DNA from 2 places in the Actinoalloteichus hoggarensis genome. Region 2 is predicted to be linked to the other one. Evidence: predicted binding sites of a transcription regulator. Region 2 holds the regulator's gene; the other holds the start of a gene.
What was found. The regulator LexA, encoded in region 2, represses DNA repair genes until DNA is damaged. The targets are predictions, from matches to a motif close to CGAACACGTGTTCG.
Positions count from the first base shown of each region.

Region 1: the regulator LexA is predicted to act here: its motif matches at 10,147-10,160, upstream of AHOG_RS27700 (phosphoenolpyruvate carboxykinase (GTP)).

Region 1 is NZ_CP022521.1:6,488,746-6,502,823, reverse strand. Features, by position in the region: gene AHOG_RS27730 (amino acid ABC transporter permease) at 1-725, shown strand, start outside; gene AHOG_RS27725 (amino acid ABC transporter ATP-binding protein) at 722-1,537, shown strand; gene AHOG_RS27720 (M20 family metallopeptidase) at 1,881-3,155, shown strand; gene AHOG_RS27715 (AbgT family transporter) at 3,336-4,985, shown strand; gene AHOG_RS27710 (SDR family NAD(P)-dependent oxidoreductase) at 5,020-5,859, opposite strand; gene AHOG_RS28965 (hypothetical protein) at 6,009-6,170, shown strand; gene AHOG_RS27705 (septum formation family protein) at 6,487-7,401, shown strand; gene AHOG_RS28960 (hypothetical protein) at 7,495-7,680, opposite strand; gene AHOG_RS27700 (phosphoenolpyruvate carboxykinase (GTP)) at 8,135-9,955, opposite strand; gene AHOG_RS27695 (DUF6802 family protein) at 10,263-11,156, opposite strand; gene AHOG_RS27690 (TetR/AcrR family transcriptional regulator) at 11,390-11,989, opposite strand; gene AHOG_RS27685 (VOC family protein) at 12,092-12,514, shown strand; gene AHOG_RS27680 (siderophore-interacting protein) at 12,608-13,480, opposite strand; gene AHOG_RS27675 (dynamin family protein) at 13,760-14,078, opposite strand, start outside.
Region 2 is NZ_CP022521.1:1,817,524-1,831,601, forward strand. Features, by position in the region: gene miaB (tRNA (N6-isopentenyl adenosine(37)-C2)-methylthiotransferase MiaB) at 1-1,387, shown strand, start outside; gene AHOG_RS08110 (Rv2732c family membrane protein) at 1,404-1,892, shown strand; gene AHOG_RS08115 (DUF349 domain-containing protein) at 2,531-3,832, opposite strand; gene AHOG_RS08120 (class III extradiol ring-cleavage dioxygenase family protein) at 4,032-4,826, shown strand; gene miaA (tRNA (adenosine(37)-N6)-dimethylallyltransferase MiaA) at 4,940-5,878, shown strand; gene dapF (diaminopimelate epimerase) at 6,004-6,876, shown strand; gene AHOG_RS08135 (MFS transporter) at 7,049-8,377, opposite strand; gene hflX (GTPase HflX) at 8,657-10,078, shown strand; gene AHOG_RS08145 (hypothetical protein) at 10,113-11,180, shown strand; gene lexA (transcriptional repressor LexA) at 11,493-12,215, opposite strand; gene AHOG_RS08155 (LysM peptidoglycan-binding domain-containing protein) at 12,463-12,990, shown strand; gene nrdR (transcriptional regulator NrdR) at 13,204-13,686, shown strand; gene AHOG_RS08165 (vitamin B12-dependent ribonucleotide reductase) at 13,875-14,078, shown strand, end outside.

The sequences.
Region 1 (14,078 bases), 1.9 Mb from region 2:
GGGCCTTCTTCAACATGGAGGTGGCCGCCAACCTGTTCCCGACCGTGATCACCGTCGCGCTGGGCAACACCATCTTCTACACGGTGCTCGGCTTCGCGCTCGGTCTCGGACTCGGCCTGGTGCTGGCGTTGATGCGGCTCTCCTCGGTGGGGCCCTACCGCTGGATCGCGGGCATCTACATCGAGTTCTTCCGCGGTCTGCCCGCGATGCTGGTCTTCCTCGCCGTCGGCGTCGGCATCCCGTACGCCTTCGACACCCGGCTCGACCGCAACGTCCAGATCATGGTGGCCCTCGGCCTGGTCGGCGCCGCCTACATCGCCGAGACCATCCGCGCAGGCATCCAGGCGGTGCCGAAGGGACAGATCGAGGCGGCCCGATCGCTGGGCATGTCGCCCACCCGGACGATGATCACGGTGGTCATCCCGCAGGCGTTCCGCATCATCCTGCCGCCGCTGACCAACGAGCTGATCCTGCTCACCAAGGACTCCTCGCTGGCCTTCTTCCTCGGCAGCACGCTGGCCCAGCAGGAGTTGGCCCAGTTCGGCCGCGAGGCGCTGAACACCAACCAGAGCATGACCCCGGTGCTGGTGGTCGGGCTGTGTTATCTGATCATCACCATCCCGCTGTCGTTCGTCTCCCGAGGCCTGGAGAAACGATTCGGCAAGGGAGCCGCCAGGAAACCAGGGAAGATCAGCAGGACGCGGACCGGAGGGGCAGCGACATGACGAAGCCCGAGAGCGATGCCACCTCGGGACCCGCCGCCGATCGTGCGGCGCCGGTGATCGAGGTCGGCGACCTGCACAAGTCCTTCGGCGACCTTCAGGTGCTCAAGGGCGTCGACCTGAACGTCCGGCGGGGCGAGGTGGTCTGCGTCATCGGGCCGTCCGGCTCCGGGAAGTCGACGCTGCTGCGCTGCGTGAACCTGTTGGAGCAGCCCAGCGGCGGGCGCATCGTCGTCAACGGCACGGAGCTGACCGACCCCGACTGCGACATCGACGCGGCGCGGACCGGCATCGGCATGGTGTTCCAGCAGTTCAACCTGTTCGCACACCTCTCGGTGCTGGAGAACCTGACCGTCGCCCAGCGCAAGGTCCTTCGCCGCGACAAGGCCGAGGCCGAGAAGATCGCCCGCGCCAACCTCGACCGCGTCGGCCTCTCGGACAAGGCCTCGGCGATGCCCGCCCAGCTCTCCGGCGGCCAGCAGCAGCGTGCCGCGATCGCCAGGGCGTTGTCGATGAATCCGGACGTGATGCTCTTCGACGAGCCCACCTCGGCGCTGGACCCGGAGCTGGTCGGCGACGTCCTCGGCGTGATGCGCGGCCTGGCCGAGGAGGGGATGACCATGCTCGTGGTCACCCACGAGATGCAGTTCGCCCGTGAGGTCGCCGACACGGTGCTGTTCATGGACGGCGGCGTCGTCGTCGAGCAGGGCGATCCCGCGCAGGTCATCGGCGCGCCGAGGGAGACCCGCACGCGGGAGTTCCTGGCGCGGGTGCTGGACCCGACGCACCACGGTCCGCGCGACCCGGCGATCTGAGGTCCCGCTCCCGCGCATCCGGGCGGGCGAGTGTGGTGCCTGCGCTGCCGGGCGGAGCCGGCACCACACTCGCTGGAGTGAATTCGGGCCGGTTCTTCTCGCCCGCCCGCGCCTCGGCCGCCGTGCGCTGTTCGGCCGTTCCGCGCCGATCTTCCCGCTCAGGCCCCCGACCTCCGTCTCCCACTCTGTGGGCGACCGGTCTACTTGCGTGTCAAACGTCCTGGTCGCGGTTCGCGAGCCCTTCGCAGGCTGCTCCTTTCGAGTTAGGGTGCCGGCCGTGAGCACCCCCGATGACGTCGACCCGACCCGGCCCACCACGCCAGACGCGGCCTATCTGCGATCGATGACCGCCGCCACCGCCCGCGCGGTCGCGGCGGCCGAACCGCTCGGCTCGGCGCATGGCGGAGTCGCCGAGAGTGTCCGCGCGGCGATCACGACGGCCTCGACGCAGGCGGGCCCGGACCTGGTGGCGTTGAGCCGGGACCTGCACGCCCACCCCGAGGAGGGGTTCGTCGAGCATCGTTCGGTGCGCGCGGTCGCCGACCTGCTCGCCGCCCACGGCCATCGGGCCGAGGTCGGCGTCGGCGGACTGGACACGGCGCTGCTGGCCACCGGCGGCTCCGGCGACGGCCCGCACGTGGCGGTGCTCGCCGAGTACGACGCGCTGCCCGGCATCGGGCACGGCTGCGGCCACAACGTCATCTGTGCCGCGGGCGTGGGCGGCTTCCTCGGCGCCGCCTCGGCGATCGGCACGCTCGGCGGCCGGGTCTCGCTGATCGGCACGCCCGCCGAGGAGGGCGGCGGCGGCAAGGAGATCCTGGCCAGGCAGGGCGTGTTCGACGACGTCGACGCCGTGATCATGCTGCATCCCTTCACCCACGACCTCGCCATGCATCCGTTCCTGGGCAGGCGTCAGCTGGAGATGATCTTCCACGGGGTCGCCGCGCACGCCTCGGCGCAGCCCTTCATGGGGCGCAACGCCGTGGACGCCGCCGTCGCCGCCTACCAGGGCGTCGCCGCGCTGCGGCAGCACATCCCGCCGGGGGACCGGGTGCACGGCGTCTTCACCGACGGCGGCGCGCGCCCCAACATCGTGCCCGACCGGGCCGCCGTGCTGTTCTATCTGCGCTCCGCCGAGCCCGAGACGCTGCGCGACCTGGCCGCCCGGCTGGAGCGGATCGCCGAGGGCGCCGCCGAGCTCACGGGCTGCGGCGTCGAACTGCGCTGGGACACCCAGCTGCCCTACCTGCCGATCCGACACAACGCCACGCTGGCCGGCCGCTGGGCGGTCAACCAGGAGCCGTGCGGGCGCAGACCGCTGCCGCCCGGTGTGGTGCCCGACTTCCTCACCGGCTCCACCGACCTGGGCAACCTCAGCTTCCGGATGCCCGCCATCCATCCGATGATCGCGGTGTCCGGGCCGACCGGCGCGCTGCACACCACCGACTTCGCCGCCGCCGCGGGCAGCACGGCCGGGGATCAGGCGGTGCTCGACGGCGCGCTCGGACTGGCGCTGACGGCTGCGGACTACCTCGCCGACGCCGAACTGCGTGCCGCCGTGCACGCCGAGTTCGCGGCGGCGGGCGGTGCGATCGACGTGCCCGCGTACTTCGACTGATCTCCGCTCACCTCCTCGACGGTTCACGCCGCGACGGCCTGGCGGTTCGACAGCCTCGGCAGTCGTCGGACCCGTCGCGAGCCGCGCCGGGCACCTGTTCGACCACTGAGTCGGCGAACCGGACGGCTCGGCGGCTCGCCATCAGACAGCCCCCACAGCGCAGCGCAGGAGGTGGCCACGGTGACCGACACCGCGACCTCGGCCAAGGGCAATCGGCTCGATCGAGTGCTGGACTGGATCGAACGGGCAGGCAATCGGCTGCCGGAGCCGTTCATCCTCTTCGTGTTGCTCACCCTCGTCGTCGCCGTCGTGTCGACGGTGATGGCGGGCCTCGACGTCTCGATCCTCATCCCCGGCGAGGCGGAGCCGACGCCGATCCGGGGTGCCTTCACCGGTGAGGGCGTCGAGTTCATGTTCACCGGCCTGGCCGCGAACTTCATCGAGTTCCCGCCCTTGCAGACGGTGGTCACCATCATGCTCGGCGTCGGCCTCGCGGAGCGGACGGGTCTGCTGGCGGCCCTGATCAGGCTGGCCTTCGGCAACGCGCCGAAGCGGCTCCTGCCCTACGCACTGGGCTTCATCGGCGTCACCGGCAGCATCATGTCCGACAGCGCGTTCATCATCATCCCGCCGCTCGCGGCGATGGTCTTCACGGCGGCGGGCAGGCATCCGGTGGCGGGGCTGCTGGGCGGCTTCGCGGCGGCGGGCGCGGGCTACTCGACGTCGATGCTGGTCACCAGCCTGGACGCCTTGTTCTCCGGCATCACCAACGCGGTGGCGGCCACGCTGCCGTTCGCGGGCACCGAGGTCAATCCGGTGTCGAACTACTTCTTCAACCTCGTCTCGGCGATCGTGCTGAGTCTGATCGCGGGCGTCGTCATCGCCAAGGTGGTCGAGCCGGGGCTGGAACGTTCGAACTTCCCCCGCGAGGAGGTCGGCGCCGCGGCGGCCCCGGCTCCCGCCGCGACGCCCGGCCCCGCGTCGGCACCGCGCACCGTGGAGGCGGCCGAGGAGTTGGACGAGTCCCGAACGTCCGGCGCGGGTGAACTGACCGCCGAGGTCTCGGACCTGGAACGTCGCGGCCTGCGGTGGGCGGGCGGCACTTTGCTCGTGCTGACCGCCGCGGTCCTCACACTGGCGTCGGTCCCCGGTTCGCCGCTGCGCAACGAGGACGGCGGATACCTGCCCTCCTCGCCGCTGCTGGGCTCGGTCACCACCCTGGTGTTCCTCGCGTTCTTCGTGCCCGCCCTCGCCTACGGGATGGTCGTGGGCGCGATCCGGCGGGGCGCGGACGTGCCGTTGCTGATGGGGCGGGCGCTCAAGGACCTGTCCGGCTTCATCGTGCTGGCGTTCGTGCTCGGCCAGTTCATCGCCCTGTTCGCGTGGACCAACATCGGCGCCTGGCTCGCGGTCTCGGGCGCGACCCTGTTGGAGGGCATCGGCCTCACCGGGTATCCGGCGGTCTTCGGCTTCATGGTGCTGGCCTCGCTGCTGAACCTGTTCATCATCTCCGGGTCGAGCCTGTGGACGTTGATGGCGAGCGTGTTCGTGCCGATGTTCCTGCTGATCGGCTTCGAACCCGGGTTCACGCAGGCCGCCTTCCGCGTCGGCGACTCCGCCACGCAGGTGATCACGCCGCTCAACCCGTACATGATCGTGCTGCTGACCTTCGTCCGGCGTTACCAGCCCAACGCGGGCCTGGGGACCCTGATCGCGAAGATGCTGCCGTTCGTGGTGCCGTTCTGGGTGTTCTGGGCAGGCATCCTCACGATCTTCTACTTCTTCGACCTGCCGCTGGGGCCGGGGATGGGCGTTCATCTGGCGGACTGATCGCCCGGCCCCGACCGTGCCCGTGCCGGTGCCCTCAGCCTGCGGCGCGAGGGTGCAGCGCCCGTGCGATCAGGTCCTCGGACAGGGCGCGCAGCCTGCGTCGCGCTTCGAGATCGTAGGCCTGCGGGTCGGCACGATCCTCCCGGGTCGTGTTGACGTAACAGCCGCTGAGCTGCCCGAACCGCTCGTCGCCGATCAGCCGCATCGTCGCCTCGACGCCCTCCTCGACGGTGCTGACCGGGGTGACGTTCCAGTCCCGGACCATCGTGGTGTTCATGAACGTCGCCGGATGGATCGCGTTGACGGTGACGCCCCGCTCGCGCAGCTCCTCGGCCAGGTCGAGGGTGAGCATGACCTGAGCGAGCTTGCTCTGCCGGTAGGCGCGGACGCCGCTGTAGGCATCGGTGATCAGCGGGTCATCGAAGTCGATCGCGGACTGCCCCGCCGAGGCGATGTTGACGATGCGGGCAGGCGCCGAGCGCGTGATCAGCGGTATCAGCCTGCGGCTCAGGTGGGCGCCTGCGAGATAGTTCACCGCGAAGCGCAGTTCGATGCCGTCCGGGCTCTCCTGCCGGGTCTCGATGTCCGGGCCCGCGCCGATGCCCGCGTTGTTGACCAGGACGTCCAGTCGGGAGAACCGCCGTTCGAGCTCGGTCGCCAACGAGTCCACCGCCGCCAGGCTCGCGAGATCCGCCAGCACCGTCTCCGTCTTCTCGTTGCCGGTGGCGGCGACGACCTCATCGTGGGCGCGCGCGATGCGCCGGGCGTCCCTGCCGTGCATGACGACTCGGGCACCCGCGGCGGCGAGCCGCTCGGCCAACCGCCTGCCCAGCCCGTCGGTCGCCCCGGTGATGAGCATCGTCTGTTCGTTCATCGGTCGCATGAGCGGTGTCTCTCCCTCGTCGTCGACGGTGGATGGCGTCTGGACCACCCGCGACGTCGGGCGGTCTGGCGAAGAACGACGACATCGCCGCCGCCCGGGTCCTCGATCCTTCCGTCACGGTCCTGCATGAACAATAAGCCGTGAAGATCAACAAGCTGGTGCCGTTGCTCCTGATCGCTCTCGGGGCGTACGCGGTGCTCGTGGACCCGGACTGGGCGTCGGGACTGGTGCTGTGCCTGTTGTCCTGGCTGCGGACGGCGGCCGAGTCGATCGCGACGTTCCTGCACGGCCTCGGGCGGTAGCGCGGTCGGGGAGGCCCGCGGCCGGTCCGAGGACCTCCGTCCACCGCCGCCGAGCCGTGTCGCCGGTGAACCGTGCGGCCGGTGGCCCGTGCCGCCCGGCCGCACCGGGCGGAGTGTCGCGTCGATTCCGGCCGACGACGCCCTTCGGGCGGTCCCGGGCCTCGTAAAGGGCAGGCGGCGGCATGGCGGTGGCACCACCCGTATCGGGGTCCGGCCGGGCGGCGATCCGGCATCGATCGACGAGGGCGTGAGCCTCGCCGGGATGTCGCTCGGTACCGTGTCGAATGGGGACAGTGAAGACCGGGAGGCGAAGGCCGTGTCGCGACGCTTGTCGATGATCGGCGTGGTATCGGCCGCCGCCGTGCTCCTCGGCGCCTGCACTCAGTCGCCCGACGAGCCGACGGACGACGGATCGCGGATCGTTCCGCCGTCCCGCGTCGAGCTGCCGCCCTCCGCCGAACCCGAGATCGCCGACGGCGAGACCGGCGGCCCCGGCGTCGTGCCCGCGGACGGGCTGCCCGCCGCGGGCGACTGCATGGTGCTGGCCGACTTCCGTCCCGTCGACTGCGCGGAGCCGCACACGATGGAGATCGCCGCGGTCGGCGAACTGTCCGCCGACCTCCCCCGGATGCGGCCGGAGGACGACGAGATGCTGCGGCTGACGACGCAGGAGTGCGCCGAGCCGGTGGCCGACTATGTGGGCAGCGGCGACATCGACGCGACGCGGCTGCACCCCTGGACGGTGTGGCCCTCGCAGGACGGCTGGGCCAAGGACGAACGGTGGCTGGTCTGCGGCCTCGCCGAGCTGGGCTCCGACCTGGTGCCCGTCAGCCGCACGGGATCGGTACGCGACGCGCTGGTCGGCGAGCCGTTCTACGACTTCCAGGCCTGCCTGCCCGACTCCGCGGCCGAGACCGACGAGCTGCGCTACGTCCCCTGCGACGAGCCGCATCGCGCCGAGGCGCTGCCCGGCGTGCTGCCGCTGCCGGGCGGTCCGAACGATCCGATGCCCGGCGCAGAGGAGATCGAGGAGATCGCCGCGCCGCACTGTGAACAGGCTCGGGCGGCGTATCTGGGTGGCGACCGGCGGGACGACATCGCGCTGAGCTGGCGGGTTCCCGAGCCTGCCGACTGGCGGCGCGGCGCGAACACGGTCGTCTGTTACGTGTCGACGGTCGAGGAGGTCGGCGGACGGCTGCTGGGCATCGGGGACCGTCCGCTGCCGGAGTGATCTCCTCCGGGCCACTCCGGCAGGTCCTCAGGCGGGCTGAGCCCGCCGATCTCGTCTCTCGTCGGAGCGGTCAGATCATCGTCTCGCCGCTCGTCACGGCGTCAGGCGAACCCGTTGTGCGGCCTCGAGCGAGCCGTCGTCCGCCGTCGTCCGCGCCTCCGATTCCTCGTCGAGCCGCTCCGCGCTCTCAGCGTGCGGACGCAGCGAACCGGTGAGCACGGTCAGCAGCACCGCCCCCGTCGCCAGCGCCGTCATCGCGATTCCCGCATACATCGTCATCCACCCCCGGTCTCCCAGATGTGATCTACGTTACTAGGACGCGCGGGGGGTGGGGCGGGTTCCCAGGAGGAGACCGCGTGTCGAGAGGCTGCTCCGTTTCGGTGGGATGCCCCCTCGACGCGAGGACGGGTGGTCGCCGCGGCGACGCGGGGAATCGCCGTCGGCTCCGGCGTCGGCGAGCGGTGGGTGTCTCCCGGTGCCGCGTGTTCGGACGGACACGCCGTCGCGCAGGGCCACCCGCCCCCCCACGCCGGAGAAGACGTCGGTCCGGCGGCCGGTTCGCGGGGAGGCCGCCCCCGGCCTGTCCGAGTCGCCGGGCTCGAGCCTGGCGCCACGGACGGCGACCGTGCCCCGCCCCCGGCATGGCCGCCGTCGGCGCCTGGTGGCACGGGATCGAGTCGGCCGAGCCGGGGCGGACGGCGCTGGATCGCCCGTCGCCCGCCCCGCCCGTCGCTCAGCCGAGCCGCTGCCGCAGCGCGGCCAGCTCGTCGCGCATCGTGCTCGGCAGCGCGGGCCCGATGGTGTCGAACCACTCCTCGATCAGCGGCAGCTCGGCTCGCCACTCCTCGGCGTCGACGGCCAGCGCCGCCTCGACGTCCGCCTGCCGCACGTCCAGGCCGCTCAGATCGAGGGCGTCGGCGCCGGGGACCAGACCCACGGCGGTCTCGGCCGCCGTCGCGTCTCCGTCGAGCCGCTCGACGATCCACTTGAGCACGCGGGAGTTCTCGCCGAATCCGGGCCACAGGAACCGGCCGTCCTCGCCGCGGCGGAACCAGTTCACGTAGAAGATCGACGGCAGGGCGCCGGCGTCGGCCTGCTTGCCGAGATCGACCCAGTGCTGGAAGTAGTCGCCCGCGTTGTAGCCGATGAAGGGCAGCATGGCCATCGGGTCGCGCCGTACCTGCCCGACCGCGCCGGTCGCCGCCGCGGTCTTCTCACTCGACAGCGTGGCGCCGAGGAACACGCCGTGCTGCCAGTCCCGTGCCTGCGCCACCAGCGGAACGGTGGTGGCCCGCCTGCCGCCGAACAGGATCGCCGAGATCGGGACGCCCTGCGGATCGTCCCACTCGGGGGCGAGCACCGGACACTGGTTCATCGGAGTGCAGTACCGCGAGTTGGGGTGCGCGGCCGGTTCACCCGCCTCGCCGTCGGCAGGCGTCCAGTCCTGTCGCTTCCACGAGGTCAGGTTCTCCGGGGAGCCCTCCATCCCCTCCCACCAGACGTCGCCGTCCGCGGTCCTGGCCACGTTGGTGAAGATGGAGTTGCCCCGTTCCAGGGTCCGCATCGCGTTGGGGTTGGTCTTCCAGTTGGTGCCCGGCGCCACCCCGAAGAAGCCGTTCTCCGGATTGACGGCGTACAGCCTGCCGTCCTTGCCGAACCGCATCCACGCGATGTCGTCGCCGAGGGTCTCCACTCGCCACCCGGGAATGGTCGGCTCGAGCATGGCGAGGTTCGTCTTCCCGCAGGCGGAGGGGAAGGCGGCCGCCACGTAGTGCACCTTGTCGGTCGGGGACGTGAGCTTGAGGATCAACATGTGCTCGGCAAGCCAGCCCTCCTCCCTGGCCAGGGACGAGGCGATCCGCAGCGAGTAGCACTTCTTTCCCAGCAGCGCGTTGCCGCCGTAGCCGGAACCGAAGCTCCAGATCGTCTTCTCCTCCGGGAAATGGGTGATGTACTTGGTCTCGTTACACGGCCACGGCACATCCTCGACGCCCTCGTCCAGCGGCGCGCCGACGGAATGCAGACAAGGAACGAAATCGGCGTCCGAACCCATCCGGTCGATTACTCGGCGACCCACCCTGGTCATGATGTGCATGGAGACGACCACGTATTCCGAGTCGGTGATCTCCACCCCGAACATGGGTTTGTCGGCGTCCAACGGCCCCATGCAGAACGGGATGACGTACATTGTCCGACCGCGCATCGAGCCGCGGTACAGATCGGTCATCACGGACTTCATCTCGGCGGGATCCCGCCAGTTGTTCGTGGCCCCCGCGTCGGCCTCGTCCCGAGAGCAGATGAAGGTCCGCTCCTCCACCCGCGCGACGTCGTCCGGATCGGAGGCGCACCAGAACGAGTTCGGCCGCCTCGGCAGCGGGACGAACGTTCCGGCGTCGACGAGTCGCCCGGTCAGGCGATCCCATTCCTGCTGCGTGCCGTCGCACCACACCACCTCGTCGGGGCTGGTCAGCTCGGCTACCTCGTGCACCCACGAGAGCAGCCTCTCGTGGGTGGTCGGTGCGTGATCGAGGCCGGGGATCGCCAATGCGGTCATCGTCTCGTCTCCTGACTGGGCGGCGGCCCTAGGGGAGTCGCCTCGTCGGCGCCGGGGTGACGTCACCATTCAGCGGGAATGGCTCGGTCCGCCCGATGCGATCGACGGGCGTGGGAAAAAGGGATGTCGTCGAGGCTAGCGCTCGTGACCAACACCGCTCTACGAGAACGCTGTCACATCGCTCACACGACCGATCAGGTTATCGATTCAGCACTCCAGTGGGTCACGTGTGTGGGAACAATGCAGAAATATGAAAGACCCCGTATCCCGACATCGGGATACGGGGTCTTTCGGGGCGAGTGGCGGCTCAGCCCCACGCCGCCTGCGCGTCGGCGTCCGGCCCCGCGTCCGCGGAGTCGGGGCGGCCGAAGGCGGCGGAGACGTCGTAGGAGCGCGCGGCCGCGACGTTCGTCTCGGCCTCGTCCGCGTCGTCGGCCCAGGCGTCGTCCGCCCAGGCCGCATCGTCGGAGACCGCCGAGGAGAAGGAGCCGCCCCTGCCGCCGGCCTCCTCGCCGACCCCGGGCCCCGCTCCGTCGCCCGGCCCGAAGCCGGGGTCCGGTACGAAGTCGCCCTGGGAGTCGATCCGGCCGGACTCGGTGACGATCCATTCGCCGTCGCCCGTGTGTTCGGAGACGACCACCGTGCCGTCGGCACGGAACTCGGCGATCAGGTCGGCCTCTCCGTCGCCGTTCACGTCGCTGACCACCAGGATCGTGCCGTCCTCGCCCACGATCGTCGCGGTGTCGGGCACGCCGTCGCCGTCGAGGTCCTCGGTGGGCGGGCCCGCCTCGACGGGACCGTGCGGCGTCTCGACGATCATCGGCGCCCCGTCGCCGGTCAGCACGTCGGAGTCGTCACCGGTCTGGTGCTGGTCACCGACCTCGTCGACGCCCGTGCCGCCGATCGCGTCATCGAGGTCGGTGCTCACCCAGTCGCCGGTCGACTCGTCGTAGCCCGCGGCCGACGTCGCCTCGCCGTTCTCGTCGAGCTTGACCAGCAGGTCGGCGTCTCCGTCACCGTCGACATCGGTGAAGACGGCATACCCCTCGTCCGACTCGATGACGATCGAGTCGTTGATGCCGTCGCCGTTCATGTCGTAGTCGGCCTCGGCGGTGTACTCCTCGCCGTCCACGGTGACCTTGAGTTCGGTGTCGGTCGTCGCTGTCGTGTCGGCTGAGCCGCCCGCGTCCTCGATGTACACAACGTCCCCTCATCCTGGTTTCCGCGAACCGCTCGCTGGCGCGCACTGTGTCGACGTTCTCGGGTTGGACTCGACAGGGGGTCGGTCGGTTCCGCGCCCTCGGCAGGTCGTTTTCGTCGCCGCAGGTACGGCGCCTGTGACGCCGTTCGACGCGAGCCTAGACACGGGTGGCGTCGCCGGTCCAGGCCGGCGACGCCGATCGACGGGGCGTCGTACCGGGCCGACACGGGTCTTCAGTCATCGACCCGCAGGCCGCTGAGCAGCCGCTCCAATGACCGGTTCGCGGCAGCGAGGTCACGGGCGGGGTCGTCGGACCGTGCGATCCACAGCGCCGCCTCGTTCATCGCTCCGGAGAGCAGCCGCGCGAGCGGTTCGACGGGCGTCGCCTCGATCACGCCGTGTTCGACGAGCGTGGCCAGTGCTTCGGTGAGCTGCGCCGCCGAGGTGGCCTCGTCGAGCAGACGCCACTCGTGCCAGCCGAGCACGGCGGGCCCGTCGACGAGCAGGATGCGTCGTCTGCCGGGATCGGAGGCCGCGGTCAGGAAGGCGCGACAGCCCGCGCGGAGCCGGTCCCACGGAGTCGCCTCGGCATCGGCGACGGTCGAGACCTCGGAGGCGACCTCGTGCGCGATGTCGTCGACCACCGCGTGGAAGAGGCCGGCCTTGCTGCCGAAATGGTGATAGAGCGCGCCCTTGGTGAGGCCCGCGGCCGCGGCGATCTCGGTGAGCCCGACGGCGTGGTAGCCGCGCTCGGCGAACAGCTCGCGGCCGAGGGTGATCAGGAGACGGCGGGTCTCCTCCCGTTGTCGGGCCTTGCTGCCGTGGGGACTCATCGTCGCCGCCCTTCGCCGGAACACCGTTGACATACCGAGGGTACGGGACTAGTTTCCAACACCATACCTACCGAAGGTATGTATCTGAGAGGTGTGAATCTCATGGCGCTGACCAGCTTCTATCCCGTCCTCTGCACCCATGACATCCCGACGGCGCACGCCTTCTACACCCGATGGCTCGGCTTCGAGACGACCTTCGACTCGGACTGGTACGTGAGCCTGCGTCGAATCGACGCGCCGCATCAGGAGTTGGCGCTCCTCGACCCCCGGCACTCCTCCGTCCCCGAAGGACATCGCGAGTCGGTGCGCGGCGTGCTGCTGAACCTCGAGGTCACCGATGTCGACGCCGAACACGATCGGCTGGTGACCGAGGGCGGCCTTGCGCCGATCCTGTCGCTGCGCAACGAGCAGTTCGGGCAGCGGCACTTCATCATCGAGGCGCCGGACGGGGTGTTGATCGACGTCATCACGCCCATCCCGCCGTCGGAGTCCTTCCGCGCCCAGTACCGCGATCAGCCGAGCTGACGGCGTTCGGCACGTCCGTCCGCGGTTTCGTGGGCGTCGAACCCGGCCGCGAGCGGCAGGCGGTGTGCGCGGTCGCGCCGGATCGGCCCGGGGTCATCGTGTTCGCGCGTCGGCCGCGCGCGCTCGGGCGTCGGCGAGATCGGCGGCCGTGGGCGCGTCGTCCTGTGTGCGGCCCGCCCGCCAGTACCCGGCGAACTCGACGGCCGAGCCTGCCATGCCACGTTCGGCGACCAGGTGTCCGCGCATCCCGCGTGCCACGGCGGCCTCCGCGGCGAGCCAGGCGACCGTCCGCTCCGGCGGGAACTCGGCGGCGCGCAGCGCGTCGAGCAGCGACCCGCCCGTGCCCGGTGGGGTCTCCCCCCGGTGCAGCCACCGCACGGTCACCTCGCCGTGCGTCTCGAAGCGCTGCTCCTCGGCCCGGTCGGCGACCTCGATCAAGGCAAGCGCGCGGGTGCGGGCGGGCAGGGTCTCGATCAGTGTGCCGATGCCGGGCAGCGCCGACTCGTCGCCCGCGAGCAGGAGCAGCCCGCCGGCGGCGATCGACGCGCTGAGGGGACGGGACCGGGCGAAGATCGGTGACGGACCCACCATGCCGACGACGTCGCCGACTCGGGCGTCTCGGGCCCACCGGGTCGCGGGCCCGGCGTCGGAGCGAAGGGCGAAGTCGACGTCGATCACGCCCTCGTCCGCGCGATGCGCGCGAACGGTGTAGCCGCGCATCCGGGGACGCTCATGCTCCGGCATCGCCAGGTACTCCCGGTACCAGGGCAGCGGATCGCCGTCCGGCGTCGGCGCCGGCAGCCGGGGCACGGCCGCGCCCGTCGGGGGAAAGCACAGTTTCACCTGCTGGTCCGGGATGAACGCGAAGTCGGCGAGGTCCGGGCCGCCGAAGGTGATGCGGCAGGTCATCGGGGTCGGTCGCCGACGGCCGACGACCTCGATCAGCCGGACTGGAAGTGCTGTCATGGACGCCCTCTCGCTCGAACCCGCCGGAGGTGGTCGCCGTTCGCGAGAATACTTTACGCCGTAAAGAGATCCAAGGTCGGCGCCACCTTCACACGACGCTGCGGAAGACGGCACCTTCGAGGGCGGCATTCCCGGAGATCGGCCGGACCACGCGGTGCCACCGCGCCGTCGTCGGGCGCCGAGCGCGCACCCGCGCAGCTCGACAGCCGCCCCCGCCTCGTCGACGGTGCCGCGTGAGACGGGAGGACCGCGATCGCCGAGCGCCGCGGACCTGCCGGGTCAGGCCCGCGCGCGGACCTCGCGGATCCGCCGCAGCAGCTCCTCCACCCGGTCTCGACCCGCCGTCACCTCGGCGAGTCGACGGTTCGCGGTCTGCAGCTCACGCTTGCGCTCGGCGACGTCCATCCGCAGCGCCTTCTCCACTTCGCGCAGCTCCTCCTCGATCGCCGCGATCCGGCGGGCCAGCGCATCGTCCAAGGCCAGCGACAACTGAAGCTCCGCCTCGATGAGCTGCTCGGAGATGAGCTGATCCAGCGTCGACCGGGACTCCGCGATGGCCTCGGTCAGCCACTGCTTCACGTGCTGCTTGTCGGCGGTG
Region 2 (14,078 bases):
TCGAGCCTCGGACGACGCCACCCCCGATGTCGTGGTCTTCAACACCTGCGCCGTACGGGAGAACGCCGACAACCGTCTGTACGGCAATCTCGGCCATCTCCGTCCCGTCAAGGCCGGGCATCCGGGGATGCAGATCGCCGTCGGCGGCTGCCTCGCGCAGAAGGACCGGAGCGAGATCGTCAAGCGGGCGCCCTGGGTGGATGTGGTGTTCGGCACCCACAACATCGGGTCGCTGCCCGCTCTGTTGGACCGGTCCAGGCACAACGACGAGGCCGAGGTCGAGATCCTGGAGGCCTTGGACGTCTTTCCGTCGACCCTGCCGGCCCGGCGTGACTCCGCGCACTCGGGGTGGGTGTCGATCTCGGTCGGCTGTAACAACACGTGCACCTTCTGCATCGTCCCCTCACTGCGGGGCAAGGAGCGGGACCGCAGGCCCGGCGAGGTGCTCGCCGAGGTGGAGGCGTTGGTCGCCGAGGGCGTGCTGGAGGTGACGCTGCTCGGGCAGAACGTCAACTCCTACGGCGTCGAGTTCGGGGATCGGCTGGCCTTCGGCAAGCTGCTGCGGGCCTGCGGCGGCATCGAGGGGCTCGAGCGGGTGCGGTTCACCTCGCCGCACCCCCGGGACTTCACCGACGACGTGATCGCGGCGATGGCCGCGACCGACAACGTCTGTCACCAGCTGCACATGCCCCTGCAGTCCGGCTCCGACCGGGTGCTCAAGGCCATGCGGCGTTCGTACCGCTCCGAGCGTTACCTCGGCATTCTCGATCGCGTCCGCGCCGCCATGCCGGACGCGGCGATCACCACCGACATCATCGTGGGCTTCCCCGGCGAGACCGAGGAGGACTTCGCCGCGACGCTGGACGTGGTGCGACGGGCCCGTTTCTCCTCGGCCTTCACGTTCCAGTACTCGCCTCGGCCGGGCACCCCGGCCGCCGAGCTGGACGAGCAGGTCCCCAAGGCCGTGGTCCAGGAGCGGTACGACCGGCTGATCGCCGTACAGGAGGAGATGTCCTGGGCGGCGAACAAGGAACTGCTCGGGCGGACGGTGGAGGTGCTCGTCGCGCAGAGCGAGGGGCGCAAGGACGGGGCGACCCGACGCCTGACCGGGCGTGCCAGGGACGGCAGGCTGGTGCACTTCGCGCCGGTGGGCCCCGAGATCGTCGGCGAGGTCCGACCGGGTGACGTCGTGACGACCCGGGTGGACTACGCCGCCCCGCACCATCTGGTGGCCGACGGCGCGGTGCTCTCGCATCGCCGCACGAGGGCCGGGGACAACTGGGAGGCGGGTGTCCGCCCGCAGACGCGCGGTGTCAGTCTGGGGCTTCCGTCGTTCGGTGTTCCTGCGGATCAGGCGCCCGCCGGGGACGGATGTCGTGCCGGATGAGCGAGAAGGCGGACGGATGAATCTGGAGACCGTGGACCCGAGCACGTCGTCGGAGCGCGCGGGACGTGTGCCCCTGACCAAGGCGGAGCGCCAGGCCTTGCGTCACTTCGAACCCGGCAGGCGAGCCCTGTTCCTGGCGGTGGGCGTGCTGGTGCTGCTCGCCGGGATCGCCTTGCCGTGGACGGGTGGTGCGACGGGGACCGACATCCTGCTCGGCACTTCCGACGAGGCGTTGGGGATCGGGGTGCTGCCGAGGATCTTCGTCGGGACGGTGCTGCTCTTCGGCGTGGGCGTGACGGCGTTGACCCTGATCCTGCGGCGGTGGTCGCTTGCCTGGGTATGTGCCTTCGGCTGCGGACACTCGGTGTTCGAAGGGATGCTCGCGATCTGGACGCGGCAGACGGGCGTCGACACCCCGGGACCCGGTGTCGGCCTCGTCATCACGGTCCTGGCGATCCTGTTCATGGCCGTGCAGTGGTTCAATCTCGCCTGGTCGCGTACCTGATCGCGGCCCTGCACCGTCGAGAGACGGGTCGGCGCCGCCGCCCGGCCGCCGCCAGGCGGCGCGGTGCCGTCGCTCCTCGGGTGCGTGCCGCCCGGCTCGAACGACGGCCGTCCGGCCGTCTCCCCGACGGGGAGACCTTGATCCGGCCGGGCGGCCCGGCGGACCCCTGGCAGAACCATGGTGTCGTCGGTTCGACATCCGCCCGCAGACACGGGACGCCGGGCGCCGGCGGCGGGCAGCTCGATACGGCGGTCTGCGGTTGTCGCGTCGATCTCCGAACGTCTTCGCCCCGCCGACGCGGGCGTCCGACGGCCTCGAACAGTGCTGCGCGTGCCGCGAGCCACGTCATCGCGCCAGTCCTCCGTCCGCCCGTCTCCCGGACTCGCGTCGGCTCGCGTCGCGGGGGTCGGTCCGGCCTGTGCGGTCGCCGGGTCACGGCGGAGTCGGACTCGACCGGCATGAGACCGCCGGCCGCGGCCGGCGTAGACCTGGGGGCGTGCCCGGCGGACGACCGTAGATCTCACGTCTCCCGCCCGACGGCGGATGTGCCCGCCTCGCCTCGCCGCCCGTGAAAGACGTCGCCGGGCCCCGTATTCAGTCGGGACCCGGCGACGCGGCTCGGTCGTACGGCGATCTGATCAGCGCGTGGCCAGCGCCTGCTCGGCCGCGGTCAGCCACTCCCGCCACTGCGCGGCCTGTGCCTCGGCCTGCTCGGCCTTGCGTCGGTTGCCCGCCGCTCTGGCCTTCTCCGCCTGCGCCTCGAACTGCTCGACGCGCTCACGGAACTGCGCCACCCGTGCCTCGGCCTCGGGGTCCGTACGACGCCAACGGGCATCGGTGGCCTCCCGAACGCCGTCCTCGACCGCCCGAAGCCTGCCTTCGAGTTCCCGGATGCGGTCCCTGGGCACCTTGCCGATCTCGTCCCAACGCTCCTGAATGCGCTGGAGCTGTGCCCGTGCCGCCTCGAGGTTCTTCGTCGGATCGAGCTGCTCGGCCTCGGCGAGCAGCTTCTCCTTCTCCTCGGCGTTGACGGCGAACTCCGCGTCGCGTTCCTCGAAGGTCGCCGACCGCCGGGAGAAGAACCGGTCCTGCGCCGCGCGGAAGCGCTGCCAGAGTGCCTCGTCGGCGTCCTTGGGCGCTCGGCCCGCCGCCTTCCAGTCCGTCATCAGCTGGCGGTACCTGGCGGCGGTGTCGGCCCAGTCGCTGGAGTCGGCGATCTGCTCGGCCTCCTCGGCGAGCTCCTGCTTGCGAGCCTTGGCCACGAGCCGCTGCCGGTCGAGGTCGGCGAAGTGAGCGCCGCGCCTGCGGTTGAACCCGTCCCGAGCCTTGGCGAAGCGCCGCCAGAGCTGTTCGTCGGTCTTGCGGTCGACGCCCCGGATCTCCTTCCACTCGTCGACGATGGCCCGGAGCCGGTCGCCCGCAGGCTTCCACTGAGTGGACTCCGCGGCGATCTGCTCGGCCTCCTCGGCGAGCGCCTGCTTCCGTGCGGTGGCCGCGGACCTGGCCTCCTCACGCTCCTGCTTGGCGACGCCGACGGCCTGTTCCGCGACGGCCACGAGGTGGTCGAGCCGGACGGCGAGCGCGGCGAGATCACCCACCACCGCCGCCTCGTTCAGGCCGTCTCGAAGCTGCTGCGCACTCGTGAGGGACTGTTTCGGGTCGCCTGCCTTCGAGGCCAGTCGGGCCTCCAGCAGTCCCGCCTCGGTCAGCAGGTCGTCGAAACGCCGTGCGTAGTGCGCCAAACCCTCCGCGGCGTCGCCTGCCTGCCAGGAGCCGACCGCACGTTCACCGGTCTCACTGGTCACGAAGACGGTCCCGTCCGCGTCGACGCGCCCCCACCGGCCGGGTTCCCTGGACGCCTGGGGTACCGAGGGCGTCGGGGTGGCGGGACGTGCGCTCTCCTGCGCCGCAGCCCCTGGGGTCGTCTGCTGCTCGGTCATAGCCGGCTCCTCCTTGCCTGCCGCCTTCATGCCCGTGGTGTCCACGGACGCCTCGCCTGAACGAGGCCGAAGCACGCGGGTCCGTGCCGGATCGGCTGATACCCGCGCGGGCATTCAAACAGGTCAACTCGCTCTTGGGTACCGCAAGGCCCGCACTCGTCGTCGCGGAGCTGGTCCCGGGGCGGCTAGCGTAGGGCGGGTGATCGTCGGTGTAGCGGTCCTTCCGCACCCTCCGTTGCTGGTCCCCGAGCTGGTGACCGGCGCGGTGACCGCGACCGCGCCGGTCCGGGACTCCTGCGTGGCCGCCGCTGTCGAGCTTCGTGACCTCGCGACGGACTGGGTCGTGATCGCCTCGGGCGCGGTGGAGTCGAGGGACTTTCGAGGAGCGGCGACGTTCGCCGGGTACGGCAGGCCGGTGGAGGTCCGTCTGGCGGAGCCCGTGCACGAGGAGGAGATCGCCTCCGAGTTCGAGCCAAGGGTTCGGACGAAGCGGGGCACTCAGGCAGTACCGGGATCTCGGACGGAGCCCGACCCGTCCTGGCCGTTGCCGCTGCTGATCGCGGGCTGGCTGCGTGGCCGGGTCGGCGCCCGCCGGGTACGGCCGCTGCTCGTCGACGAGCGACTCTCGACCGCGGAGTGTCTGGCCGAGGGCGCCGAGCTGGCCACGCGCCTGGCGGGTGCCGAGGCCGTCGGGCTGCTCGTTCTGGGGGACGGCTCCGCCCGGGTGTCCGAGCGATCGCCGCTGCCCGCCGACCCGCGTGCCGCCGCCTTCGACGAGGCGACGGCACACGCGCTCGGCGCGCCGTCGCCCGAGGCACTGGCCGCCCTGGATCCGAATGAGGCGAGCGACCTCGCGGTGAGCGGGCGGGCACCGTGGCAGGTGCTCGCAGGCGCGGTCTCGGCGTCCTCGGCGCGGTGGACGGCCGAGCTGCGTTATTCGGCCGCACCGTTCGGCGTCCGTTATCACGTGGCCTCGTGGCGCCCGGTGCCCTGACTCCGACCCGCGGGACGGCGAGGTCTGGTGAACGGCCTGCGCCGAGCGGCGCAGCACAGACACGGGCACCCTGACCGGCGGCCCGCGCGGTCTCCGGCTCTACGCTGACTCCCGTGAGACATCCCCTTGTGAGGCTGGTCGCCGTGGTGGGTCCGACCGCCACGGGGAAGTCCGATCTCGGGGTGCGGCTGGCCGAGGAGACCGGCGGCGAGGTGGTCAACGCCGATGCGATGCAGCTCTACCGGGGCATGGACATCGGAACGGCGAAGATCACCGGAGCCGAGCGTCGCGGCGTGCCGCACCACCAGCTCGACGTGCTCGACGTCACGGAGACGGCCTCGGTGGCGGCCTACCAGCGGCATGCCCGTGGCGTGGTCGAACGTCTTCTCGCCGCCGAGACGCCGCCGATCCTGGTCGGCGGGTCCGGGCTGTACGTGCAGGCGGTGCTCGACGAGCTCGAGTTTCCCGGCACCGACCCGGCGACCCGGGCACGCCTGGAGGCGCAGCTGGCGGCGGAGGGCGCCTCGGCGTTGCACGCCCGACTGTCGGCCGTCGACCCCACGGCCGCGGCGGCGATCCTGCCGAGCAACGGCCGCAGGCTTGTCCGGGCCCTGGAGGTCGTCGAACTGACCGGGCGGCCGTTCTCCGCGACGATGCCCAGGCCGGGGCCGCCACGCTACGACGCGGTGCTGATCGGGTTGGATCGCGAACCCTCGGTGTTGGACGAGCGGGTGGATCAGCGGGTGACCCGGATGTTCGACGCCGGTCTGCTGTCCGAGGTGCGCTCGCTGCTCGGCGTCGGCCTGCGCGCAGGCCGGACCGCCTCGCGGGCACTGGGCTATCAACAGGTGGTGGCGGCGCTGGACGCGGGCGGCTCCGAGGCCGATCTCGCCGCGGCGGCGGTCGACACGGCCCGTGCCACCCGCCGTTTCGTCCGCAGACAGCGCTCGTGGTTCCGGCGGGACAAGCGCGTCCGTTGGTGGGACGCGGGCGAGCCGGGGCTGTTCGAGGACGTCCTGCGGCACACCGGGCTGCGTCCGGCCGGTCGCTAGCGATCCGCTAGGGCGGGGGTCCGGCCGGCTGCCACCGGCCTGTCGATTCGGCGGTGCTGCCCGCTTCGGAGATCGGCGGCCGGTCATGACGAGAGAAGACCATGGCCACGCCCTAGGCTGTTCGGGTGACCGACGTGCGCTTCATCAAGGGACACGGGACGCAGAACGACTTCGTCGTGCTGCCCGACGCCGATGGTGATCTGGAGCTGACCGCGCAGCGGGTACGCGCCCTGTGCGATCGCGGACGCGGCCTCGGCGCCGACGGCGTCCTTCGTGTGGTGCGGACGGGGGCGTCGGGCGTGTCGGCTCCAGACCTCGACCCCGACCTGTGGTTCATGGACTACCGCAACGCCGACGGCTCCGCGGTGGAGATGTGCGGCAACGGGGTCCGTGTGTTCGCGCACTACCTGGTCGAGTCCGGTCTCGTGTCGCCGGGTGAGTTCGCGATCGGCACCCGATCCGGTCCGAAGCAGGTCCGTGTCGACGTCGACGGCATCGTGACGGTCGACATGGGCGCCGTGCGCATCGGTGCGCCGAGCACCGCCGTCGTCGGCGGCCGGGCCTTCGACGGGGTGGCGGTCGACGTGGGCAATCCACACCTGGCCTGTGTGCTGGGCTCCGCCGACGACCAGGCCGAACCCAGGGCCGAGGTGCTGTCCGGCCTGGATCTCACCGTCCCGCCCACGTATGACTCCGGGGTCTTCCCGGCAGGAGTGAACGTCGAGTTCATCGTGCCGATCGAGGAGAACCTGGCCCGGATGCGAGTACATGAACGGGGCGTGGGGGAGACGCGATCCTGCGGAACGGGCACCGTGGCCGCCGTCGCGGCCGTGCTGCGGTCCACGGGCCGCTCCACCGGCCGGGTACTGGTCGACACGCTCGGCGGCAGACTCACGGTGACCATCGGTCATGACGACTCTCAACTCGCCGGACCAGCGGTGCTGGTGGCCGAGGGACGGCTCGACGCGCTGTGGTGGCAGCAGGCCGGTCTGGACTGACCGACATCGGACCGGTGCGGACCGACTGCCGGTGAACCCGTGCTCGCGTGCGCGTCCGCCGTCGATGTCCGGTGTCCCGACCACGCGCCGCGCCCGGCGGTCGTTCGTCGCCGCAGCGGTGCTCCGTGCCTTCCTCCAGGCCGTCCGGTGCGGGTCGCCGTCCGTGCGGAGGTCAACGGGCCGAGGTGTCGGGCTCGTCGTGGCGATCACGATCCGGCTCGTCGCCGACGATCCTCGTCAGGTCCGCCTCGGCGGACAGCAGCTCCTCCGGTGCCTCGCGGAGGTGCCGCAGCGGCGCGACGAACAGCAGGCAGCAGGCGAGAGTCATGCCCACCGCCGCGATCATGATCGCCGCGCGGATGCCGAGGAGAGCGCCGAGCGCGCCGCCCGCCAGCGCACCCAGCGGGATGACGCCCCAGGTGAGGAACCGCGTCGAGGCGTTGACCCGTCCCAGCAGCCGGTCGGGGCACACCGACTGTCGCAGGCTGACCTGGAGGACCGCGAAGACGACCGTCCCGTAGCCGCCGACGAAGACGCCGACGACGAACAGCGAGAGTGCCCATCCTCGGTCGGCGAAGGGCACGAGGAGGCGGAACGGCGTGGTCAGCACGGTCACCACGATCAACGCCCGGACGGTGCCGAAGGAGTTCGACCAGAATCGAGTGGTCAGCCCGCCGAGGATGCCGCCCGCGCCCGTGACCGAGAGCAGCAGACCGACGCTGCCCTCCGCCAGCTGGAGGTCGCGTACCAGGAACAGCACGTTGACGGCCACGTACACGTTCAGGAAGAAGTTGTGGATCATGCTGAACAAGGTCGTCGGCCGCAGCAGCCAGTGTGCGAACAGGAAGCGCAGGCCCTCGCCGATCTCCTCGGTGAGTCTGCCCCGCGGCTGGACGGCGACCGCGGGCCGCTCACGGTTCATCCTGCCCAACAGCAGCAGTGACGCCACGAAGCCGAACACGCTGGCGACGAGGGCGTTGGTCGCACCGAGCAGCTGAGCCAGCGCACCGCCCGCCGGCCTGCCGGAGAAGTGCATGACCTGCCTGCTGGTGTGCAGTCGTCGATTGGCCTCGGGCAGGTCGACACGGGCGACGAGGCTCGGCAGGTAGGACTGGCTCGCGACTTCGAAGAGGGTGAACATCGCCCCGCACAACAGTGAGACGGCGAGCAGATGCGGGTAGGTCAGCGCCCCGGCCCACCAGGCGATGGGCACGGACGCCAGCAGGAGAGCCTGCCCCGCCTCCGCGTAGCGCATCACGGGTAGCCGACGCATCCGATCCGCCCACGCGCCGGCGGGCAGGCCGATGAGCAGATTGGCCGCCGTGCCCGCCGCCGTGAGCAGGCCCATCTCCACCGGTCCCGCCTCCAGCACGGTCGCGGCGATCAGCGGGATGGCGACGAAGTGGACTGCGGTGCCGAACTGGCTGGCTACGTCGCTGAGCCACAGCACACCGAAGTCCCGGTGCTGCCCCGTGCGGCGCGGATGAGGGTTTCCGGTCACGAGACCGCACAGTTGCGGAACCATATTCCCAGGTCAACGGCTTCTCAGCGCAGACGAGGCGAGCGGTCGTTTTCCGAGTGCGAAAGGACTTGATCCATCAGCCGGACTAATCAGTTCGGCTGTTCGTCCCCGAGCTCCTCGGCGTGACCGCCGACTTCCGACCCGGCTCGGCGGGGAATGGATACGCCTCGCGATTCGCTCTAGTGGGGTGACGTGGCGAAGCAAGCTGGAGAAACGCGCTTGCGGTGCGTGAGATGATGGAGGCGTATGACGACATCGATGCAGAGGCCCGATGAGGCCCGTGAAGAGTTCCTGTCCGGCGGCGATCTGGAGCGCTCCGAGCGCGCGGCGCTACGTCGGGTGGCAGGCCTGTCGACGGAGCTGGCGGACGTCAGCGAGGTCGAGTACCGGCGGCTTCGGCTGGAGCGCGTGGTGCTGGTCGGCGTCTGGACCGACGGCGACGTCGCCGACGCCGAGGCATCCCTCGCCGAGCTGGCCAGGCTTGCCGAGACGGCGGGGTCCGAGGTGCTGGACGGCCTGGTTCAGCGCAGACAACGACCCGACCCGGCCACCTACATCGGCTCCGGCAAGGTGCTGGAGCTGCGTGACCTCGTCGCGGACAGCGGCGCGGACACCGTGATCTGCGACGGCGAGCTGTCGCCCGGTCAGCTGCGCCAGCTCGAGGACAAGCTGAAGGTCAAGGTCATCGACCGGACGGCGCTGATCCTCGACATCTTCGCCAGTCACGCGCGGTCGCGGGAGGGCAAGGCGCAGGTCGAGCTGGCCCAGCTCCGGTATCTGCTGCCGAGGCTGCGTGGCTGGGGTGACGCGATGTCCCGGCAGGCGGGCGGCCAGATGGGCAACGGCGGCATCGGCACCCGAGGCCCCGGTGAGACGAAGCTCGAGACGGACCGCAGGCGGATTCACAAGCGGATATCGAAGCTGCGTCGCGAGATCCTCGACATGAGCAGGATGCGCGAGACCAAGCGGGGCCGGCGGATCGCCAACGAGATTCCCAGCGTCGCCATCGCCGGCTACACCAACGCAGGCAAGTCGAGTCTGCTCAACGCCATCACCGGCGCGGACGTCCTGGTCGAGGACGCGCTGTTCGCGACGCTCGACCCGACCACCCGTCGCGGTACGACGCCGGACGGACGGACACTGACCTACACCGACACCGTGGGCTTCGTCCGGCACCTGCCTCATCAGCTGGTCGACGCTTTCCACTCCACGCTGGAGGAGGTGGGCGAGGCACAGCTGCTGGTGCACGTCGTGGACGGCGCGGACCCGCGGCCAGAGCGTCAGGTCTCCTCCGTGCGCGACGTGCTGGCCGAGATCACCAAGGACCGCGACGAGCAGATGCCGCCGGAACTGCTCGTGGTGAACAAGACGGATGCGGCCGACGAGGTCGCCGTCGCCCGGCTGCGACACCTGCTGCCGGGCGCGGTCTTCGTCTCGGCCCGTACCGGTGCGGGCATCGAGGCCCTCCGTGAGCGCATCGCTGAACTGATTCCCCGGCCGGACTCGCTCGTCGAGGTCTTCGTGCCCTATACGGACGGTCGGCTGGCCGCGCGTCTGCACGCGGAGGGCGAGGTCCTGGAAGAACGGCATTCTGATGAGGGCACGACGATCCGGGCACGGGTGGGCGAGAGCCTGGCAGCCGAGCTGGCCGACTCGCTCGTGGAGGCCGCCGCGGACTGAGCGACGCGGAGAGGCGAGGGCGGCGCGTAGGGTTGTGCCGCTGCTCGCCGCAGGGCTGCTCGCCTCGGCGGCGCCCGCCTGGGCGGCCGTCGCCGTTCCCGAGCCGGAGCCGGTGTGCGTGATGACCGATCCGGCGGTCACCATGCTCTCGGGCCTGGTGTCCGACGGCGACCGCTGGTACATGGTCAACGACCACGATCCGCTCGTTCAGGTGTTCGTGGTCGGGCGGGACTGCGTCGTCGAGAGGGTGATCCCGACCGGGGTCGATCATTACGACGTCGGCGATCTGGCGATGGCTCCCGACGGGACCCTGTGGGTCGCGGAGACGGGGGACAACCGACTTCGACGCGAGACGGTCGCTCTGGTCTCCGTCCGGCCGGACGGGGTCGCCGCACTGCATCGACTCACCTACCCGGACGGCCCGCGCGACGCCGAGGCGCTGCTGATCGGTCGCGACGGCGTCCCGTACATCGTGACGAAGCAGCTGATCGGCCCGGCGGAGATCTACCGGCCTGCCGAGCCGTTGGCCGTGCCGGGCCCGGTGCCTCTGGAACGGGTGGGCGAGGTACGGCTGAGCGGCTCGGACACTCCCGGCGGCCCTGTGCCGGGCTTCGTCGGCTCCTTCCTGGTCACCGGTGGTTCAGTTCACCCGGACGGGACGATGGTGGCCCTGCGCACCTACACCGACGCCTACCTCTTCTCCGCGCCCGACGGTGACGTGCTCAGCGCGCTGGCGGGTGAACCACTGCGTATCCCGCTGCCGAACGAGCCGCAGGGCGAGGCGGTGGCGTGGGAACCGGACGGGACGCTGCTCAGCGGTTCGGAGGGCGCGGATCAGCCGATCCGTGCGGTGCCTGATGCCGCCGGACTCCTCGTGGCGGAGCTGGAACGTCGGGATCGGGAGGCGGCGGCGTCGACCGACCCGGAACCCGAACGCGGCGAGTCCGTCCACGGCGCAGCGCGGTCGGGGGAGGCCTCGGCGAACTCGGATGCGGTGAGCTCGCCGCGGTGGCAGGAGTTGGGACTCAGCGTGAGCGCCGTGCTGATCGCGGCGGCGACGCTGGCGTGGTGGCGCGGCAGGGGCCGCCGCGCCCGGCGGTGACCGTGCCGCCTGCACGGCGTAAGCGGCGTTCGCGGACGCAGGCGTGGAGCCCGGTGGGCCGAGGGGCGTCACCGGCCGTCCGCCGCACCGCGGGGTGTGAAATGGGTTCCGACCATCGGAGGGGCCGGTGGCGCCGTGCACCGGCCGCCGCCGTCCTACCGAAGCCGGGACGTCGCCCGGAGCCCGCGCGCCGTGTCGCCGCCACCGCGACCGGCCCGCCGTCGGTGAAAGGGCACTGCAGGGTGGCGGTCCTGCGGTGCCTCGTCCCGCCGCCTGCCGGGCCGGTCGTGCGGCCGGGCCGGTCGCGTGCGTCTAGAGCCTGCGTAGCACGGCGACGACCTTGCCGAGGATCGTCGACTCGTCGCCGAGGATCGGTTCGTAGGCCGGATTGCGCGGCATCAGCCACACATGGTCGTCCCGTCGCTTGAAGGTCTTCACCGTGGCCTCGCCGTCGATCATCGCGGCGACGACGTCGCCGTTCTCGGCGGTGGGCTGTTGGCGCACGACCACCCAGTCGCCGTCGGTGATCGCCACGTCGATCATCGAGTCGCCCGCGACCTTCAGCAGGAACAGCGAACCCTCGCCGACGATCTCGCGAGGCAGCGGGAAGACGTCCTCCACGGCCTGCTCCGCGAGGATCGGTCCGCCTGCGGCGATCCTGCCCAGCATCGGGACGTACACGGGCGCGCCGTCCGCATCGGTCGCCGTGCCCGCCGCCTGTGCGACACGGTCGACGGGCAGCACGCCGACGGCCCGAGGTCGGTTCGGGTCGCGGCGCAGATAGCCCTTGCGCTCCAGGGTCCTGAGCTGGTGTGCGACCGAGGAGGTGGAGGTCAGCCCGACCGCCTCGCCGATCTCCCGCACGCTCGGCGGGTAGCCGTTGCGATCCAGCCACTCACGGATCACCGCCAGCACTCTCTGCTGCCGGGGGGTCAACTCCTCGACCGTCGTGGTCTCGGACTGCTCGGGTAGTGCACGCACCGCCGCGCCATCGCGCGCGCCGCCGGTGTCCTGCGCCGTCGTCTTGCGTGCCATCTCGTGCCTCCCGGCCTGTCGTGCAGGCCTCACTCCGCCACCCTTCGCGGGTGCCCCATCAGTCATTCTCACGCTACGTGCTCGTGGAGAGACCACAACGGTAACTCGTGAACTACGCAAGATCAAACACCTGTTCGAAGGAATTCGTCCCCCGGGCTGGCCATCTCGCGAATGTGGTGATACAAATTCGCACAGCGGTTCGATCGAACGTCTGTTCGAATCATGAAAGACCTTCGCGGGAGGACTCGTGACCATCATCTCGGACGAGCGCACCCGAAGTCCTCGGGGCGATGGCGGTGCCCCCGGCGATCGGCGGCCGGGGCGGGCCCGCTCGCGCCCGCGACGGGCGGAGCGTCTCGTCGTGGACCGGGCGGCGGCACGGCGTGGTCGGCTGCTGCGGCTGGGCACGGCGTGTTCGGCGGGCGGTTCAGGAGTGTGTCGCGTGCGGCGAGGGCCGGGCAGGCCGAGGGCGGGTCGGTACCGGGTCGGGGCGTTCGGGTCGAGCCTGTGGGCGCTGCTGCTCGTCGCGGCGCTGCTCGGAGCGGCCTGGGTCTCGTCCCGGCCCGCCGCCGACGGCCCGGTCCCCGTCGAGACGACGACTGTCACGGTGGGGGCGGGCGAGACGGTCTGGTCGATAGCGCGGCGGACGGTCCCCGAGAGTGCCCCGGCGGAGGTCGTCGAGCGAATTCGACTGCTCAACGGGCCCGACATCGCCGAGCTGCGCGTGGGTCGGGTGCTGCGGGTCCCCGCGGCGGGCCGAGGCTTACGCGGGTGAGTCGGGGCCTCGCCTCGTCGGTCTCCTCGACCGGCGTGTCGGACCGCATGTCGACTTGCAATCCGATCGATCGGAGCCTAGGTTCTACCCCAACATCTTGTGGTTGCACCGGCTGGCGTGTCCACAGATTGGGGTTTTGCCACAGTTCGTGCTGAGGCGGTGGCAGAATGACACGGGCAGCTCTCGGTGACCGGTTATGTGAGGTGATGGATCGTGCGGTGCCCGTTCTGCAGGCACCCCGACTCGCGCGTGGTCGACTCCCGTGAGGTGGAGGACGGTCAGGCGATTCGGCGCAGACGATCCTGCTCCGACTGCGGGCGGCGGTTCACCACCGTAGAGGAGTCGGTCCTCGCCGTGGTGAAACGCTCCGGGGTCACCGAGCCGTTCAGCCGGGACAAGGTCGTCCGAGGCGTCCGACGTGCCTGTCAGGGCAGGCCGGTCAACGAGGACGCACTGCAGCAGCTGGCACATCGGGTCGAGGACGCCATCCGGGCGACCGGGTGCGCGGAGATCCCCAGTAACGAGGTCGGACTGGCGATCCTCAGCCCGCTGCGCAGCCTTGACGAGGTCGCCTATCTGCGCTTCGCGAGTGTGTACAGATCCTTCTCCTCGGTGGAGGACTTCGAGAAGGAGATCGCCGAACTGCGGACGGCGGACCCTGCGGGCGAACGGCCTTCTGGAGAGGCCCTCGTCTGATCGACACGCTGACGGGCGGCGGCGGCGGCCCTTTCGGCGGACGGGTGGGAATCACAGTGCGGCACCGTCTCGGCTCGGGCTGAGACGGTGCGATCAGCGATGAACACGGTGCGGTACCGAGCCGGGTCCCGGCCGGACGATGAGGGGATCGTCCGGGCCTTCGACCCTGGAGAATGAGAGTGAGCGGCATGACAGAGACCGTCGGGAGTGCGCCGGCACGGTCCAAGCGGGCCAAGGCGGCGGCGAACACGGCGAGCCCGTCGGGCGAGCCGGGCGGCGACGCGGGGGCGCGTCTCCGAGTGCGCCGAGTGCACACCACTGAGGGCGTCCATCCCTACGACGAGGTGACGTGGCAGCACCGCGACGTGGTGATGACGAACTGGCGTGACGGT